2 regions of the Paenibacillus sp. Leaf72 genome follow, and region 2 is predicted to be linked to the other one. Evidence: predicted binding sites of a transcription regulator. Region 2 holds the regulator's gene; the other holds the start of a gene.
The links. The regulator Rex, encoded in region 2, represses fermentation and respiration genes when NADH is low (regulators of the CRP and FNR family bind a similar motif). The targets are predictions, from matches to a motif close to TTGTGAAATATTTCACAA.
Positions count from the first base shown of each region.

Region 1: the regulator Rex is predicted to act here: its motif matches at 4,979-4,996, upstream of nirB (nitrite reductase large subunit NirB).

Region 1 covers NZ_LMLV01000033.1:344,578-353,194, forward strand. The annotation lists gene pflB (formate C-acetyltransferase) at 1-1,364, opposite strand, end outside; gene ASF12_RS28835 (hemerythrin domain-containing protein) at 1,434-2,063, opposite strand; gene nirD (nitrite reductase small subunit NirD) at 2,101-2,469, opposite strand; gene nirB (nitrite reductase large subunit NirB) at 2,485-4,911, opposite strand; gene ASF12_RS28850 (Gfo/Idh/MocA family protein) at 5,107-6,117, opposite strand; gene ASF12_RS28855 (sugar phosphate isomerase/epimerase family protein) at 6,160-7,008, opposite strand; gene ASF12_RS28860 (carbohydrate-binding family 9-like protein) at 7,173-7,814, opposite strand; gene ASF12_RS28865 (AraC family transcriptional regulator) at 7,987-8,617, shown strand, end outside.
Region 2 covers NZ_LMLV01000001.1:305,276-313,892, forward strand. The annotation lists gene ASF12_RS01265 (AAA family ATPase) at 1-840, opposite strand, end outside; gene ASF12_RS01270 (hypothetical protein) at 833-1,375, opposite strand; gene ASF12_RS01275 (hypothetical protein) at 1,522-2,049, opposite strand; gene ASF12_RS01280 (amidohydrolase) at 2,049-3,350, opposite strand; gene ASF12_RS01285 (redox-sensing transcriptional repressor Rex) at 3,331-3,987, opposite strand; gene dinG (ATP-dependent DNA helicase DinG) at 3,984-6,848, opposite strand; gene ASF12_RS01295 (hypothetical protein) at 6,867-7,604, opposite strand; gene panD (aspartate 1-decarboxylase) at 7,718-8,101, opposite strand; gene panC (pantoate--beta-alanine ligase) at 8,094-8,617, opposite strand, start outside.

The DNA of each region.
Region 1 (8,617 bases), on a different contig from region 2:
ACCTCATCCACGCCGCCATTGATAGCATAGAGCAGCGCCTTTGCCAAATTCGCCCGCGCTCCGAAAAATTGCATCTGCTTGCCGATTCGCATCGCAGAGACGCAGCAGGCAATGCCATAATCATCGCCGAACTGCGGGCGCATAATGTCATCATTTTCATATTGAATCGAGCTCGTTTCTATCGACACCTTGGCGCAATATTTTTTGAACGCTTCCGGCAGGCTTGCTGACCACAGTACGGTCAAATTCGGCTCCGGTGCCGGCCCTAAATTATATAGGGTATGAAGAATACGGAAGGAGCTGCGCGTCACCCTAGTCTGGCCATTGACCGCCATGCCGCCAATCGACTCTGTCACCCAGGTAGGGTCACCGCTGAACAGCTCATTATAGTCTGGCGTCCGCAAAAACTTCACGATCCGCAGCTTCATGACAAAATGATCCATCAGCTCCTGTGCCTGCTCCTCCGTCAGCCTTCCTTCCAGCCGATCGCGCTCGATATAAATATCGAGAAAGCTGGAGACGCGCCCAAGGCTCATCGCCGCGCCATTCTGCTCCTTAATCGCCCCCAGATAAGCAAAGTACAGCCATTGGAACGCTTCCTTCGCCGTAGCTGCCGGACGGGAGATGTTGCAGCCGTAGGCAAGGCTCATCTGCTTAAGCTCCTGCAGCGAGCGGATTTGCTCGGAAATTTCCTCCCGGTCGCGAATCGTATCCTCCGTCATCGTGCCTGTTTCCAGCAGCAGCAGCTCCTGCTTCTTCCCGGCGATGAGACGATCGGCCCCATATAAGGCTACCCGGCGGTAATCGCCAATGATTCTGCCGCGTCCGTAAGCATCCGGCAGCCCTGTAATAATGCCCGCTTTGCGCGCTGCCCGCATCTCTGATGTATAGGCGTCGAATACGCCTTGGTTATGGGTTTTGCGAACCTCGGTAAACATTTTGACCATTTCGCCAGGAAGCTCGAAGCCGTAGGCCTCGCAAGCATCTACGACCATTTTGATGCCGCCGAATGGCTGAATGGAACGCTTCAATGGCGCGTCGGTTTGCAGCCCGACAATCTGCTCCTTCTTCTGGTCAATGTAGCCGGGCGCATGGGCGGTAATGCTGGAAACCGTATGCAGGTCAATATCCAGCACACCGCCGTTCGCCCGCTCCTGCTTGACGAGCTGCTGGATTTTTTGCCAAAGCTCGCCAGTAGCCTCGGTGGCTCCCGCCAAAAATTCCTCATTGCCAGTATAAGGCTGAATGTTATGATCCAGAAAATCCTTTACATCAATGCGTTCCTGCCACTTGCCTGCTGCAAAGCCCCGCCAAGCGCCCGCAGATTCTGCCACTTTAATGCGATCGGTTTGATTGACAGCCATCTTCTTCGCCTCCCATATCCTTTATAGCTTCAGTATAAAACCGGGTTCTTTTTTAAAATGTGAATATTATCACAATCTATAAAATAAATAATGATTTTCCAGCCGGATATGCTCCAGCAGCTTCGCTTCCAGCTGCTTCAGCCTCGTGTACGTATAAGCGAAAGCCTCGCACGCATCATCCGGCAGCACATAATGCGCCGAAGCCAGCCTAAGATGCAGCAGCATATTGCCGATACGCCTATGGTCGCCTTCAAGCTTCTCGACCATTTGCTTCGCCTGCCTGAACGCGGTAGCGGAATGGCGCCGCTCATATTTCAGAATGAGCGGGAAAAAGCATTCCTCCTCGTCGATCAAATGCTGCTCCAGCAAAACCTTTAAAGCATGAAAGCGCTGCTGCAGCTCAATCAGCTGGCGGTGCTCGCTGCCATGAACGCTCGTAATAAGCGTGGTCAGTTCATGCAGCAGCGGCAGCTCGGCTCTGAGAAACAGATGATAGCCGAACATGAGCTGGCGCACCATCCCGGCAATGGACTGCTTGCTCCAATCTGCCGGTTTCAGCTTCTCCGGCTGAATGCCGACGTCCTGCCTCTCCTTCTGCTCCAAAAGCGCATGCAATAGATGGTTGCCGCTGCAGCAAGCACATTCGCCAAAACCCTTCTTGCCTTGACCGCCTTCCTTGTTAACCGTTGCCGTATTCAATAGATAAACCTCCTTTATTCGCTTATAATACGAGCTTCTATCGTTCCAGTGCCAGCTGGCCCGCTTGCTCCAGCGTTAGCCCCAGTTGTACATCCTCGCCTTCTATCTTCAAAGGATAAGTTGGCACCATGCCAGTATCAGGCGCCTGCACCTGCCCGGTATCCAGTGCGATCTTCCAATCGTATAGCGGGTCCAGTACAAAATGTCCCGATACCATGCCTTCCGCGAGTGGGCCTCCCCTGCGATGAGGACTGCGATTGTCCAGGGCATACAAGGTGCCGTCCGTTGTACGAAACACAACAATTTCCTTCTCGTTCAAGCGGATGACCCGCCCCATCCGTTCGCGAAAATCTTCAAGCGTGCCGATTTTAATATAGGTCAAATCGTTGTTTACCTGTGCAGTCATTTGGCTGCTCCTCTCCTATTTCAATTGAATGGCTTCGAACAGATAGCTGCTTTCCCCCTGCTCCTCTAGCGCTGCGCTCCACGGCTCCTGAAGCTCGGCTAGCAGGGCTAAAATATCCTGATACAGCTCGCGGCGGCGGTCCATATTGTCAACGACTTCTGCTTTAATCGTCTCAATGCCCAAACGCTCCACCCACTCCGAGGTGCGCTCCAAATAGTTCGCCGTCAACCGATAATATTGGGTAAAAGCGCCCACCATCTGCACAAGCTCTTCATCCGTTTTCACTTTGCACAGCAGCTCGGCGATGCGCGGCTTGATTCCGCCATTGCCGCCAACGAACATTTCCCAGCCGCCGTCATTGCCGACGATGCCGATATCTTTCGTACACGACTCCGCGCAGTTGCGCGGACAGCCGTTCACGGCCATTTTGAACTTGGCGGGCATATCGATCCGCTCGAACGTTTTTTCCAGCCGAATGCCCATGCCGATCGAATCCTGCGTACCGAAGCGGCAAAATTGCTGGCCGACGCAGGTTTTCACTGTGCGCAGCGCCTTCGCATACGCATAGCCCGAAGGCATATCCAGCTCTTTCCATACGAGCGGCAAATCCTCTTTCGCGACCCCAATTAAATCAAGCCGCTGGCCTCCGGTCACTTTGACCATTTTCACCTCATATTTCACGGCCACATCGGCAATTTTCTTCAAATCCTCCGGCGTCGTCACGCCGCCGTACATCCGCGGCACGACGGTGTAGGTGCCATCCTTCTGAATGTTGGCGTTCATCCGCTCATTGACGAAGCGCGAATCCTTCTCGTCCTCATGCTCTTGCGGCCACAGCATGCCCAAGTAATAATTGACCGCTGGACGGCATTTCGAGCAGCCCTCCGAATGATGCCACTCTAGTACATGCATGACCTCTTTCACAGTCGTCAAATGCTTCTCTTTTATCGCAGCTACGATCTCATCGCGGCTCAGGTCGGTGCAGCCACAAATGCCAGTCTTGGTTTTCTGCCCAGCATATTCGTCTCCTAGCACATATTGCAGCAAATGGCTAACCGTCGGCACACAGCCGCCGCACGAACGCCCAGCCCCAGTGCATGCCTTCACCTCATCGACCGTGGTAAGCGAGTTGTCCTTAATCGCCTTTACGATGCTCCCCTTCGATACGCCGTTGCAGCCGCATACGATTTCATCGTCGGCCATTTGCGCTACGCGATCAGCGGCTGACAGCGCAGTGCCGGCCGTTCCCATCAGCTCCGCATAAATAGCGTCCGTCATCGCCGCACCTTCGCGCACCCACTGCTGAATTCGGCTCGAATCGCTGACATCGCCATAAAGCACACCGCCAACGATTGTATCGCCCTTAAGCAGCAGCTTCTTATATTGCTGTTTCCAGTCATCCTGCTTGCGAATAACCGTCAGCTCTGGCTGATCCAAGAATACGCCAGTCGAAAATACATCTACGCCCGAAATTTTCAGCTTCGTCGACAATTGCGTCCCCTCGTAAGGCTTCGTTTGCACGCCGCATAGCTGCTTCGCGAGTACGGCCCCCTGCTCAAACAGCGGGGCAACCAAGCCATAGCAAATGCCGCGGTGCTCGGCGCATTCGCCAACAGCGTACACGCCTTCCGCCGACGTTTGCATGTAATCATCGACAACGATGCCTCGCTTCACTTCAATGCCGCTCGCGCTAGCTAAAGCCGTATTAGGCCGTATGCCCGCTGCCATGACGATAAAATCCGATTCCAGCTTCGTTCCATCGCTGAAGGTCAGCCCCTCAACTCGCTCGCCGCCATAAATTTCCGCCGTCTGCTTTTCCATGAGAAAATGCAGTCCCTGCCGCTCCAGCTCCGCCTTCAGCATCGCCGAAGCGCTCGGGTCAAGCTGGCGCTCCATTAAATCCGCCATCAAATGGATGACCGTCACATTCATGCCCAAATTGAGCAAGCCCTTGGCAGCTTCCAATCCAAGCAGCCCGCCGCCAATAACGGCCGCATTGCGATATTGCTTCGCTGTCTCCAGCATGACGCTGCAATCCGCCATGTCGCGGAAGCCTACGACGCCCTGCTTCTGATGCCCAGGAACGGGCAGTATAATGGGATTCGAGCCTGTTGCTATAATTAGACGGTCATAGGCTGCGAACAGCCCATTGTCCGCAAAAACGATTTTTTGCTGCGTATCAATAGATGTTATGGTTGTTCCCGTATGCAGCGTAATCTGATGCTCCTCATACCAGGCCCAGCTGTTTAAAATAATATCGTCCATCGTTTTGCTGCCTTCCAAAACATAAGAAAGCATGATCCGGTTATAGTTTGGATGCGGCTCGCTGCCGAATACCGTGATGTCATATTGCTCCGGGGACAGCTTGAGTATATGCTCCAGCGTGTTTATCCCCGCCATCCCATTGCCAATCAGCACAAGCTTCTGCCGTATGATTCCCATTGCAAACGCCTCCCTGTACAGCTTTCATCGTACTCACCAACAGTATAAACAACAATGCTCGGGAGTTATGTGATATTTTTCACAAAAAAGCGATTATAATAAAAATAGCCCCTTGCCGCCATTGTCTATAGCGTAAGGGGCTAGCCTATGTTTTCATGCGCCTTCAAGTTGGCCGACTTGCCGCCGAATGCATGCTTACAGACGGATTAATGCGCCGCGCTCATCAGCCGAGCGAAGCTCTGCTTCAATAATTTCCAGCGTTCCTACAGCGCTTTCCGGCATACAGACGGATACGGGCGTACCTGCGTTTACCGATTCAAGGAAATATTTGATTTGGCGGTAATAGCCCATGTCCGGCGATAGATCAGCTACAAAGCCCGGCTCGTTGTTGGGATTCACTTTAACCTGTCCGTTCTCAAACAGCAGATTGCCGCCTTCAAAATTGACGCGATACGTCATCGCAAAGCCGAAATCGCCTTCGAGCGTCCAGTCTGCTTGCGCATTCAGCACTTTGCCGTCCGGGTAGACGTAATTTGTTGATACCGTATCGTAGCCGCTGCCTGGAATGACGTTGCGAGCGAGCGTCGAGACTTGCTCCGGCTTGCCAAACAGCCAGTGGATCATGTCGGTATCATGGATATGCATATCCAGTACAGCCCCGCCGCTCTTGCTGCCGTCAAGGAACCAGCCTTTAGGGGCGGCAGAGCCTCTGAAGAAATAACCGCCCGTTACCGCGCCAAAACGGTTATCCTCCACAACGGATTTCAAATATTCATAGGCTGGCCAGAAGCGCAAGCATTGGCCGATCATTAGCGTTTTGCCTGTGCGCTCAGCTGCTTGCACCATTTTCCAGCCATCAGCGGAATTTCCGGCTACCGGCTTCTCGCAGAGCACATGCAGCCCCTTTTCCAGCAGGGAGCAGGTCAGCTCGGCATGCAAATAAGTCGGCAGCGTAATGTCGATGATGTCGAGCTCCTCGTTTTCGAGCATTTTCTCAATGCTGTCATACAGGTTGTACGGCGATAGATCATAAACCTCTTGGCCCGTCGCCATATTGCCGGAAGCTTTGCCATTTTTCAATTCCTCGATCATCAGATCGCAAATCGCTGCCAGTTTTACTTGCGCGCCCTCTTCTGTAAGACGAACATAGTTGTCGAAATGCATGCGTCCCATAAAACCGAATCCGATAAGACCTACTTTTAACATCGTGAATCCCCCTTATCAAATAAAAGCTTTTGGCGAATTAAGTTAGCCGTTTCCGCGGCCCAAAATCGCATCCATCGCTTTGGAAGTATTGAAAATAATTTGCTCCGCATGATGCGTGTACGGCGGAATCATTTCGGCCGTGACGTAATTGTCATAGCCGATCGCCTGCAGCGCCTCCATGACAGCTGGATAGTTTACATCGCCTGCAAGCAGATCGACAAAGCCATGGAGTCCGCCCGCTTGGCGACGGTAATCCTTGAAATGAACCTTCTTGATCCGGTTGCCCAAAATGCGTACCCACTGCTCTGGATAACCATTTTGCACGACGTTTCCGACATCGAAATAAGAGCCTACGTAGCTGGAGCCGAATGAGTCAATAAATCCGCGCAGCTCAAGCGGCGACAATAGAAATTTATTCCAAACATTTTCAATGCCAATCGATACGTTCGCGCTTTCGGCAAAAGGAACGAGCTTCGCAATCGACTCTTGGGCACGGTTATACGCATATTCGTAATCCGTTACTTCGCTGCCGGGAATAAAATCAACGCCAACCGCGCCAGGGATGACCAAAATCGTATCGACGCCAAGCGCCGCCGCAAGCTCCAGCTGTTTTTTGCATATATCTATCGCTTTGCTTTGCGTCTCCGGGTTCGCGCTCGTCATCGCATAATCCCAATACAGCCCCGTTGCTAGGCCCGCGATTTCCAGCTCCGCTTCCTCTAGACGCGCCTTAATGTCGCGAATTTCCTGATCCGTTGCCGCGAGGCTCAGCTCGCCTGAGCCGTTAAGCGACAGCTCGATACCGTCGAAGCCGGCTTTTTTCGCCGTTTGGATGCAGCTTGCGATGGTGGTATTGCTGTTGAATGACCAAATATTAATCCCTTTTTTCATTTGAGAAACCTCCTGTTAAATAAATTCAGATTAAAAGCTGGGTGAACAAGGATCGGCGCTGCGTAAAAGATTTGGTTTTCGATCGTTATTGCCTACGAACGCTCCGCTTCTCAAATCCAAACCTTTTACTACACTTGCCTTGCTCACCCAACTTTTAAAAAACTTTAATTAAAAATGAGCTTGCCGAAATGCTGCGGCAGATGGAAATTTACTGCTCGCGTAGGTCGCCATGCTTGATACTCGCGTATACCCTGAACATCTTGATCAATGCGGTATAGATTCATCCGCATCGATAAACCAGGGGCGAATGGACGCTTGAAATTGGATGCTGGAATATCAATGAAATAGAGCACATTTCCTTGACCGTCTGATTGTACGGACGTCTGGAGGCGGGAAAATTGCCATTTTAGATCAGAGGAGCTGATGCCGCCTGAGCCGTCATTTTCGATGATGGCATCAAATACGATGTTATAAGGGCTAACCTCCAGCTCCATATAACGCCGGCCCTCCCCCTCCTCGTCAATAAACACCTCGACAACATCCTGCTCATAAAGCGGCTCATCCCGCTGCGTAAAATCTGAAACGATATGCGAATCCCTGCATGCAAAACGGATATGCAAATGCCCTGTACTCCAGCCTATCCTTACCTCTGTCCGCTCCCGTGGCGGCGCACCCGTTACTGTATCTACCAGCTCCAACGCCTCACAACAGTCCCAATCCAGCGAGGCGGATGAAGCGCCAGACATAGCGGGCTCAAGCCGCTTGCAAATGTAGCTGCCGCCAATGGCAGCTATAGCGGAATCCATCAGCTTCATGCTCCTTTTTTAGCAAAATCCGTTATGTTGAAACCCTTTAGCAAACATGTGATAATACATTTATAATAGCCGATTTAATCAAATTTTTATTTAGTCGAAAAAGAGATTATTTGCACAAATCCGTTTTATTGCACATACAAATATAGGAAAGGCGGTTGACTCTATGGACAACCTTGCTGCACGCTACCCTCTGCAAAGGATAGCTCCTTTTCGGGAATGGTCGCCGAGCGTCCATTACGCCCAATTCCAAAGCCTGCCGCCGGGCGCTATGCCGCGGCGAAGGCTGTATGATTTTGAGCTGCTGTATGTGACCCATGGAGAAGCAGCGACGCATATGCAAGGGCAGCGCTACACACTTACAGCGGGCCAGCTTATTTTTTTGCCATCGGGCGTCTATCACCAAAATGAGATTATATCGACTCCTGAAGCGAGGTTTCTCGGCATACACTTTGATTTTTTCGATGAGCTGGACGTTCAGACCGAGGCGGATATGGTCGTCTATACAGAGGAGGCTCAGGCAGATAAATTCGCGGTGGAGGCTTGCGCAGAGCAGCTCGCTCCTTTATCGGCAAGCATCGTCTATACGCCTTCACTCGTATGCGTCCAGCTTATGGAGCAGCTCGTGCACGAGTTTACGATGCGCCCGCCCGGCTATGAGCTCGTCTGCAAAGCGTATATGCTGCAAATTCTCACCCATCTGCTGCGCTCCTCCCTTTCAAGCTCCGTTGCGCAGGGTTCTGTCCATGGGGACAAGCTGCTGGAGGTCATGAAGCAAATTGAAGAAGCACCCGCGG
Region 2 (8,617 bases):
GGAGAAGCCGAACGACTCAGCAGCTACTTTCTCCAGCTCCACTGTATCGGCAAGCGGCTTGTTGGCCGCATGGATATTCAATATTTGATAGCGTGCTTTTTTGTCCGGCAGCTCCACACCAATATGGCGGTCGAATCGTCCGGGCCTCAGCAGTGCGCTGTCGAGCATTTCCTTACGGTTCGTTGCCGCAATAATGAGCAGCCGCGGTGCCGTATCCGCATGAATGCCGTCCATTTCCGTAAGCAGCTGATTAAGCGTTTGATCATATTCCCGATGCTGTCCGCCATCGCGCTTGCCGCCGATAACCTCGATCTCATCGATAAAAATAACGGCGCTTTCCTTGCCCGCTTTCTTCGCTTTCGTCCGCGCTTCTTTGAATAAGTCACGAATCCGGCCTGCCCCGACGCCGACGTACATCTCCACAAATTCACTGCCGGAGGCAGCCAAATAAATCGAATCGGTATATTGCGCGGCTGCCTTCGCCATTAGCGTCTTCCCGGTTCCCGGCGGTCCCGTCAGCAAAATTCCCTTCAACGGCCGAATGCCGAGCTTGCTCAGTTCCTCATGCCGGACTAGAAAATCGAGCGCCTCGATCAACTCCTGCTTGGCACGCTCCTGTCCGCCAATTTGCTCAAAGGAGAATGGCACGCTGTCCGATACCTTCCGCCGCTTCGTACCTGAAGCATGTGCAAGCTTTCCTCTGCCGGTCGCTAAATAAACGACAGCAGCTGCGATAATGACAAGCAGCACAAAAGGCATTAAATTCACATTCACAAATAAAAGAAAGGCAATCAATACCGGAATAAAACCAATTGCCATTTCGATGCCGTATTTACGCATAACTGGACACCTCCAGCTGTGCGGCTACACGCGGAAGCACGATATACTTCGTAGCCGTACCATCTTTCAGCGTAATGTATATATTGGTGTCATCCATATCGGTAACGGCGTGAACACCTGAATGTTCATCCGCCAAAGCTTTCAACGTCTCAGGAATAGTCGAATAGTTTTTGTGCTCCATCGCTTCAGCCACTTTGAATAGAGACGATGACCAAAGCTGATCCAGCTTGGCGTTCGAGCTTGTATTCGCAATATCGAGCTGAATGTCGCGGCCTCCAATGACAGATTTGCTTTGCCCCGCTATCGTTTCATATACATGCTTTAAATCCGCTCCAGCTGAAAGCGTCAGCGGGAAAGTAATACGGTCCGTATCCATAATAGGTGTCTCGGATGAAGCAATGCCTTCTATTGAATCAACCGCCTTGGCAAGCGGAGCTGCGAATGCAACCTGATGATAAATAAGCCAGCCTCCAAATAAAACGAGGGCGGACGCAGCAGCTGTTAGCAAAATCGGCATAATCTTGAGTTTGAACATCGTAAAAATCCCCCTCTCAAAATGACGGTGATATACCAAACGCATATCCACTCCGATACACGAAAGTATATCACATCGCCTGTTGAATAAGGGGGTGTAATAATAGCCAGCAATTCCAACTGTTACAGCTAAGGCATCCATTACAGCTAGGACGCCTTGTCACCTACTAAACTATATTTCTTCAAAAATGCGCCATCGCGGAACGAATAATACGCATAATAATATTTCGTTATCGCTTCATCACGGCTATAAAAAATTTCCCATACCGGCTCGCCGTTCAGCAAACCCGGCTGTGTTCTTTTAATATCCGCATCCGGCTCGCTGCCCAGTAAAGCAGTATCCGCCTGCTCTTGAGTAATATGCTCGGTCGCTTTCACCGTGAGCACAGGACCTTCCGCTGTCGTTAGAAATACATAAACGTCTTGTTCATCAGCCGTATTCCCTTTTACAACCCAGGAAATGCCATCCCACACCTGCTTCGTCATCCCGGTGACTTCCGTCAACTGCGCGGCTTCAATAGCATGCGCTTTAATAGGGGCTTCCTCTGCCCATAAATCCTTATGCACAGTTCGGTAATAAACAATCGTAACGGTCAGCAATGCGATAACAAAAATAACTGAAATAAAGACAGCCCGTTTTACCGTCCAAAACGGCTTTCTCGTTCTCGCCCGCATTATGCCTTCAACAGCCTCTCGAAGCTCGCCTGAGCATCGTGACGAATTTTCTCCTCATCAAGCAGCGTGCATTCGCCATCCCGTACAACTTGGCGGCCGTCCACCCATACATGCTTAACGTCGCGGCCAGAGCCGGCATATACCAAATGGGACACAATATCCGTCTGTGGATAATAATGCGGCTGTTCAATATCGATCGCGATGAAGTCAGCCTTCATGCCAACGCGCAGGCGGCCAATGGAATCCTCCTGCCAAATGGAGCGAGCGCCGTATACCGTTCCCATACGCAAAGCTTCAATGGCTGGCACAACCGTAGGATCGCCAGAAACACCTTTATGCAGCAAAGCCGCAAGATTGATTTCCTTGAATAGATCAAGATTGTTGTTGCTCGCCGCGCTGTCCGTGCCTAATGATACAGTTACACCTGCGCGAAGCAAAGCAGGCACGCGGGCAATGCCGCTTGCCAGCTTGAGGTTGCTGACCGGGTTATGCGATACGGCTACTTTGCGTTCAGCCAGCAGCGCAATTTCCTCGTCATTCAAATGCACCGCATGAGCAACGAGCGCCGGACGCGAGAAGAAGCCTAAATTGTCGAGATGCTGAACGGGACGAACGCCATAATCGCGAACGTTCTGCTCTACTTCGGCAATCGATTCTGACATATGCGTATGCAGTGGCAAATCATAATCATGAGCGGCCTGAACAAATTTCTCAATATAATCTGGCGGGCATGTATAAGGCGCATGCGGCGAAATCATCGTCGTAATCCGGCCATCGGCCTTGCCGTTCCAATCGCGTGCGAAAGCAATCGCTTCCGCCAGCTTAGCTTGCTGTACATCCTCCGGGCAAAGGCCGATGACGCCGCGCGTCAGACAGCCGCGAATGCCGGACTGTTCAACAACTTCGGCCAGCTGGTCCATGCGGTCATACATATCCACGAAAGCTGTCGTACCGGATTTAAGCATTTCCACCACGGCAAGCGCGCTGCCCGCACGGGTATCAAGGTCGATGTATTTGCCTTCCATCGGCCACATTTTTTGCTCCAGCCATACTTGCAGGTTTTGATCATCGGAATAGCCGCGCAGCAAAGTCATAGCCGCATGTCCATGCGTGTTTACTAGACCCGGCATAAAAGCAAGCTTGCTGCCATCCAGCTTTTGCACATCGGCTTGCAGCCCAGTTGGAGCTTCTGCTCCGATATATGTAATGCGATCATCGGTTACAACCATATGCCCTTGCAGCACATGCTCGCCATCCTCCATCGTTACAAAACGTCCATTTTCAATCCAAATTTGGCTCATTTTCGTCATCCCTTTCCCTCTCCAAGTAATAGGCCAGACTTAGCAGCTCTTTCGTAAAGTCAGCATGATGTATGCGAATTTCCTCAGGTACCTTCAATATCGCTGGGGCAAAATTAAGCAAGCCTTCAATGCCGGCGTCAATAAATTGATTAGCGACGTTTTGCGCTTCAAATCCGGGAACGGTTATAATGCCGATCCGGATATTGTTTTCCTCCACCGTTTGTTTCAGCATATCCATCGGCATAACGGTCAAATTATTAATTTGCGAGCCGATTTTAGATGGATGCACATCAAACACCGCGATGATTTTCATATTGTCTTTGGAGTATTTATTATAATTGCAAAGCGCATGGCCTAAATTACCCGCACCGACAAGCGCGACATTTATCGTCTGATCAAGCTTGAGAATTTGGCGAATTTTTTCAATTAAATACGTCACATCATAGCCGATGCCTTTACGGCCAAAATCGCCGAAATACGCCAAGTCCTTACGGATTTGCGCCGGATTCAAATCCAGCTTGACGCCAAGCTCCTGGGACGAAACGGTCTGCACCTCCCGGTTGTTCAGCTCGTTTAGCACTTGCAGGTAAATGGGGAGGCGTCTTACGACGGCCTCCGATATTTTCGTCTGCTTCACCCGTTCTCCTCCTCCCTCTCGGCACCAAGCCATTCTTTCATTCTCGGTACAATTTGCTCTATATGCATATGCTCAATTTTCGGGCCAGGCAAGGAATACAGAAAATGCTTGCCATAATACGTTTCAATCACTCGCGTATCATAAATAATGACAATGCCTTTATCCTTCGCCGTTCGCACGAGCCTGCCGAATCCCTGCTTGAAGCGAATAACCGCTTGCGGAATTGACAGCTTCATAAATGGATTTTGCTTTTGGCGCTGCAGCAATTCCGACTTCGCTTCCAACAGCGGATGATTGGGCGGTTGGAACGGCAATCGGACGATGGCAAGGCAAGTCAAGGCTTCGCCTGGAATATCTACGCCTTCCCAAAAGCTGCTTGTACCAAGCAGTACGGACTCTGGCTGCTGCAAAAAACGCCGCGTCAGCTTCGTACGATTGCCGCTGTCGATGCCTTGGCCCAGCACTTGAATGCTGGTGGCCGCGAGCGCCGCTTTAAGCGGGTCATATACCTGCTTGAGCATTCGGTAAGAGGTGAACAGCACCAGCATTCTGCCATTGGTCTGCTGCACTGCATCTGCCAAAGAAGAGACGAGCATTGAAATAAATGCGGGCTCGCCCGCCGAGCCTTTAAGAACAGGGAAATTGCGCGGAATAATGACGAGCGCCTGCTCCCGGTAATTAAACGGCGATGCCAGCTGTACGGTGCGCAGTCTGCCCGCCTCTTCAAAGCCGCTAAGTCCAAGCTGCTCTTCGGCGAACTGGAATGACTTTTGCACCGAAAGGGTGGCTGACGTTAAAATAATGCTGTCCTTCACATCAAATAAATACTGCTGAAGCTGGCTGCTCACATCAATCGGCACCGCATAAAGATGCAGCGAGCGATGCTTGTAGGTCATGTTGGCTTCCAGCCAGAATACGTCAGTCGTCTGATCGACTTTCATAAAGCTGCGCAGATCATCCTTAACTCTCGTCAAATCGCGCAAAACGCCATTCAGATCCGTTACAAGCGCCTGTACGGCCAGCTCATCGATGCGGTCTTTAATTTCCTCAGACATTTTCTCAGCTGTCTTCAGCACGCGAATGAGCTCCGTATGAATATTGGTCTCTTCGGCGAGCACTTCGGACCAGCCTTCAGGCAGACTGTCGCCTCGCAGGCGATAAACGGATTGATTGTTTTCACCCGTCGCGTCAGGAGAAGCTTGCACGAAGCTGTACAGCATTTCAAAGAGCCTCTCCCAATGCTCCTTCACTTCCGTGAAGGTCGGGATAATGGTGTCAATCGTCTCAAGCCAGCCTTGAACCCGCTCATCGCTTTCCTGCTGAAGATGAATGCGCAACGATGGCAGCAAGCCGGAACGACTATCCTTGAACATCCGCGTAATCGCATTCGTTATCGAATAATAGCCCAGCTGCATGCCCAAATGCTTGCTTGCTACTTCCTCCACATGATGTGCTTCATCGACAATCAAATGGCTGTAAGTCGGCAGCAGCCGATGATCCGCTTGAATGTCTGTAAACAGCATGGAGTGATTCGTAATGCACACATCGGCAATATTAGCTTCATGCTTCGCACGATGGTAATAGCAGCGTTTGAACCAAGGACAAGCCCGGTTCAGACAGGAATCTGCATCACTGGCAACGGTCGACCAGAAATCAGTCCCCTTGTTGCTGAAATTCAGCTCTTCCTGATCGCCTGTTTCCGTCTCGCCCAGCCAAACGACCATTTGTGAGGCAGTAATTGCATCATCAACGGGGGACATCATATCCCTCGTATTTATTTTACTTTCAAATTTGCGCAGGCACAAATAATTCCCTCTGCCCTTGAAAATAGAAGCTCGGAACTCTATCGGCAAAATCTGTTTTAGCAGCGGCACATCGCGATGCCTTAGCTGCTCTTGCAAATTAATGGTATGCGTGCTGACGACTATCTTCTCATCTTGACGGATACCATAATAGAGCGCTGGAATCAGATAGCCGAGAGACTTTCCTGTACCTGTTCCCGCTTCAATGAGCAAATGGCGTTTGCTATCCAGCGAATCAAACACTTCATGGAACATCGTCGTCTGCGCTTCGCGTTCTTCATAATTCGGGAATTGCTCAATAAAACGCTGCTTGATTTCATCCAAATATTGCTCGAATGACATATCCTGCAAAGGCGAGGCTCCCTCTTCGCTTCGCGCGGGCTTTTCCTCTGTCCATTCTCTGGCTTTCAACGCAAACTGGTTGAAAAAATCATAATCCGGAACACCCATAACGATGTTCTGTTCCACCTGCTTAAGCGTCAGCGTAATAAACCAGCTTAAATCGCTGCCATTGTCTACAAGCGAAGATAACCGCTGCAAAGTCAGCAGCGGCAAGCTCCGTAGCTTTTGAACTGATTTGGCAAATATAACGGCGGTCGCCATCGCATCGCTATCAGCGCGATGATGATGATCATGCGTAATGCCGAACTGCTCAGACACAGCACCAAGCTGGTAAGACGTAATCGATGGAAAAAGAATGCGCAGCAGCTCAATCGTATCGAGCCTGCGCCCTGCAAACGTGTGGTAGCCGCTGCGATCAAGCGCTTGGTTCAGAAAACCAGCGTCAAAATTGACATTATGCGCGACAAGCACCGCATCATCAAGCAGCGGAATCATATCCATCAGCACATCAGACAGCTCAGGAGCATCCGCCACCATTGCCTCGTCAATGCCCGTTAGCTGCGTAATAAACGGTGGTATCGCAATCGTTGGCTTTACAAACGAATTATACGTATGAATAACTTCAAGATCATCATCAAGGAGGACCAGCCCCACCTGCAAAATATCATCGGAGGCGCTGTGTCCGGTCGTTTCCAAATCAAGCACTGCATATTTCATAAAATAAATCCGATCCTCTCACAAGCAGCATAGCTCCGTGCTGCCGAACAATAATGACAACTGCTGCGGACGTTCCCGGCAGCTCTGCAAATTATTCAGCGGATCCTTAAAGCTTGGGTCCAGCTCATAGGCTTTAAGGAAAAATTGCTCTGCCTGCTCCAAGTTTAAATGAACCGCTTGAATGCACCCAAGGGCATTATAGCTTAAAGCGAGCCATTTCGGATAGTCCGTAAGTCCAATTAGCAGTTGAAAATGACGCTGCGCCTCACTCCAATTTTGCAGGTGCATATTCGTCATAGCCAAAAACAGCCTTGCTAAATTGCATTCCGGCAGGTGGTTTACAGCAAGCTGGAACTGCTTTGCAGCATGGGAAAACATAAATAATTGATAATAGCCTTGTCCTTTGGATATGAGCTCCGCTTGCTCCACAGTCATGCCAGAAATAGGCTGCTGTGAGACGTTTGGCTTTTCTGCTTGCTGCGGCGGCAATGGCTGCACAGCCGCTGGCGCTTGTCCTACATACTCCGCTGCTGCTGTAAGCAGTGAAGCATTTGAAGGCTCGGCCTCTTCCTCTGTGAAAACGGCAAATTTTTCTTCAAAATCAATCCATTGCTCAATTAAAGAATCGCTGATTTGCTTCAAAGCGTAAAGCTGCTCGTCATAATATTGCTTCTGTTCCTCCGCCGCCAGAGGGTAGGAATCAATAATGTTGTCGAGCATTTCGTTCATCGTCGCAAACATATGCTGGAACATCATGCATCCCGCCTTCACCAAAGAATTGAGGAGTGATAACCTCATTCTTTGTTAAGCGGGTGCTTTTCATACTTGGAACCAGCCTTTACATAACGGAGGAACTGACTTGCGCCTGCTTACAAAATCGTCGCATGAATTTCTTCCGTCATTTGCGACACCGGACGGTTCGCCTCATCCAAAATAACGACGCGCGGCTTGTAATTTCTAGCCTCTTCCTCCGTCATCGATGCATAAGAAATAATAATGACCGTATCTCCTGGCTGTACGAGTCGGGCAGCTGCGCCATTGAGGCAAATAACGCCAGAGCCTCGCTCCCCTTTTATAACGTATGTTTCAAGGCGGGCACCATTATTATTGTTTACGATTTGCACCTTTTCATTGGCCCAAAGATCCGCCGCATCCATTAAATCCTCATCAATGGTAATGCTGCCGACGTAATTGAGGTTTGCCTCCGTTACCGTCGCGCGGTGCAGCTTTGATTTCATCATCGTTCTAAACATTGCCATTCACCTCCAAAGGTTCAAACAGCTCATTATCAATTAAACGGGTCGCCCCGAATTTTACGGCTAAAGCCAAAATGTAATGCTTGCGGGTACTTTGAAAAGGAACGTCAGCAACAGGTGTGGCAAGTGCAGGGTATTCCAGTACTTCGACATAATCGATATTGGCAAGCGGTGCTTCGCTAATCGCAGCACGCACTTTGTTCACAAGCTCTGCTGGCGTTAGCGAGGCGTCCTTCATCCATTCCCGCGCCTTTGCAAGCGATGAAGAAAGGGCAACAGCTTGCGACCGCTGCTCCGCATTCAAATATACGTTGCGCGAGCTAAGCGCAAGGCCATCCGGCTCCCGCACAATCGGGCATGGCACGATCGTAACAGGGAAATTCAAGTCATCGGTCATTTGCTGAATGACTGCGACTTGCTGGGCATCCTTCATGCCAAAGTAGGCCCGGTCTGGCTGCACCAGATGAAACAGCTTGCTGACGACCGTTCCAACGCCGTCAAAATGACCAGGGC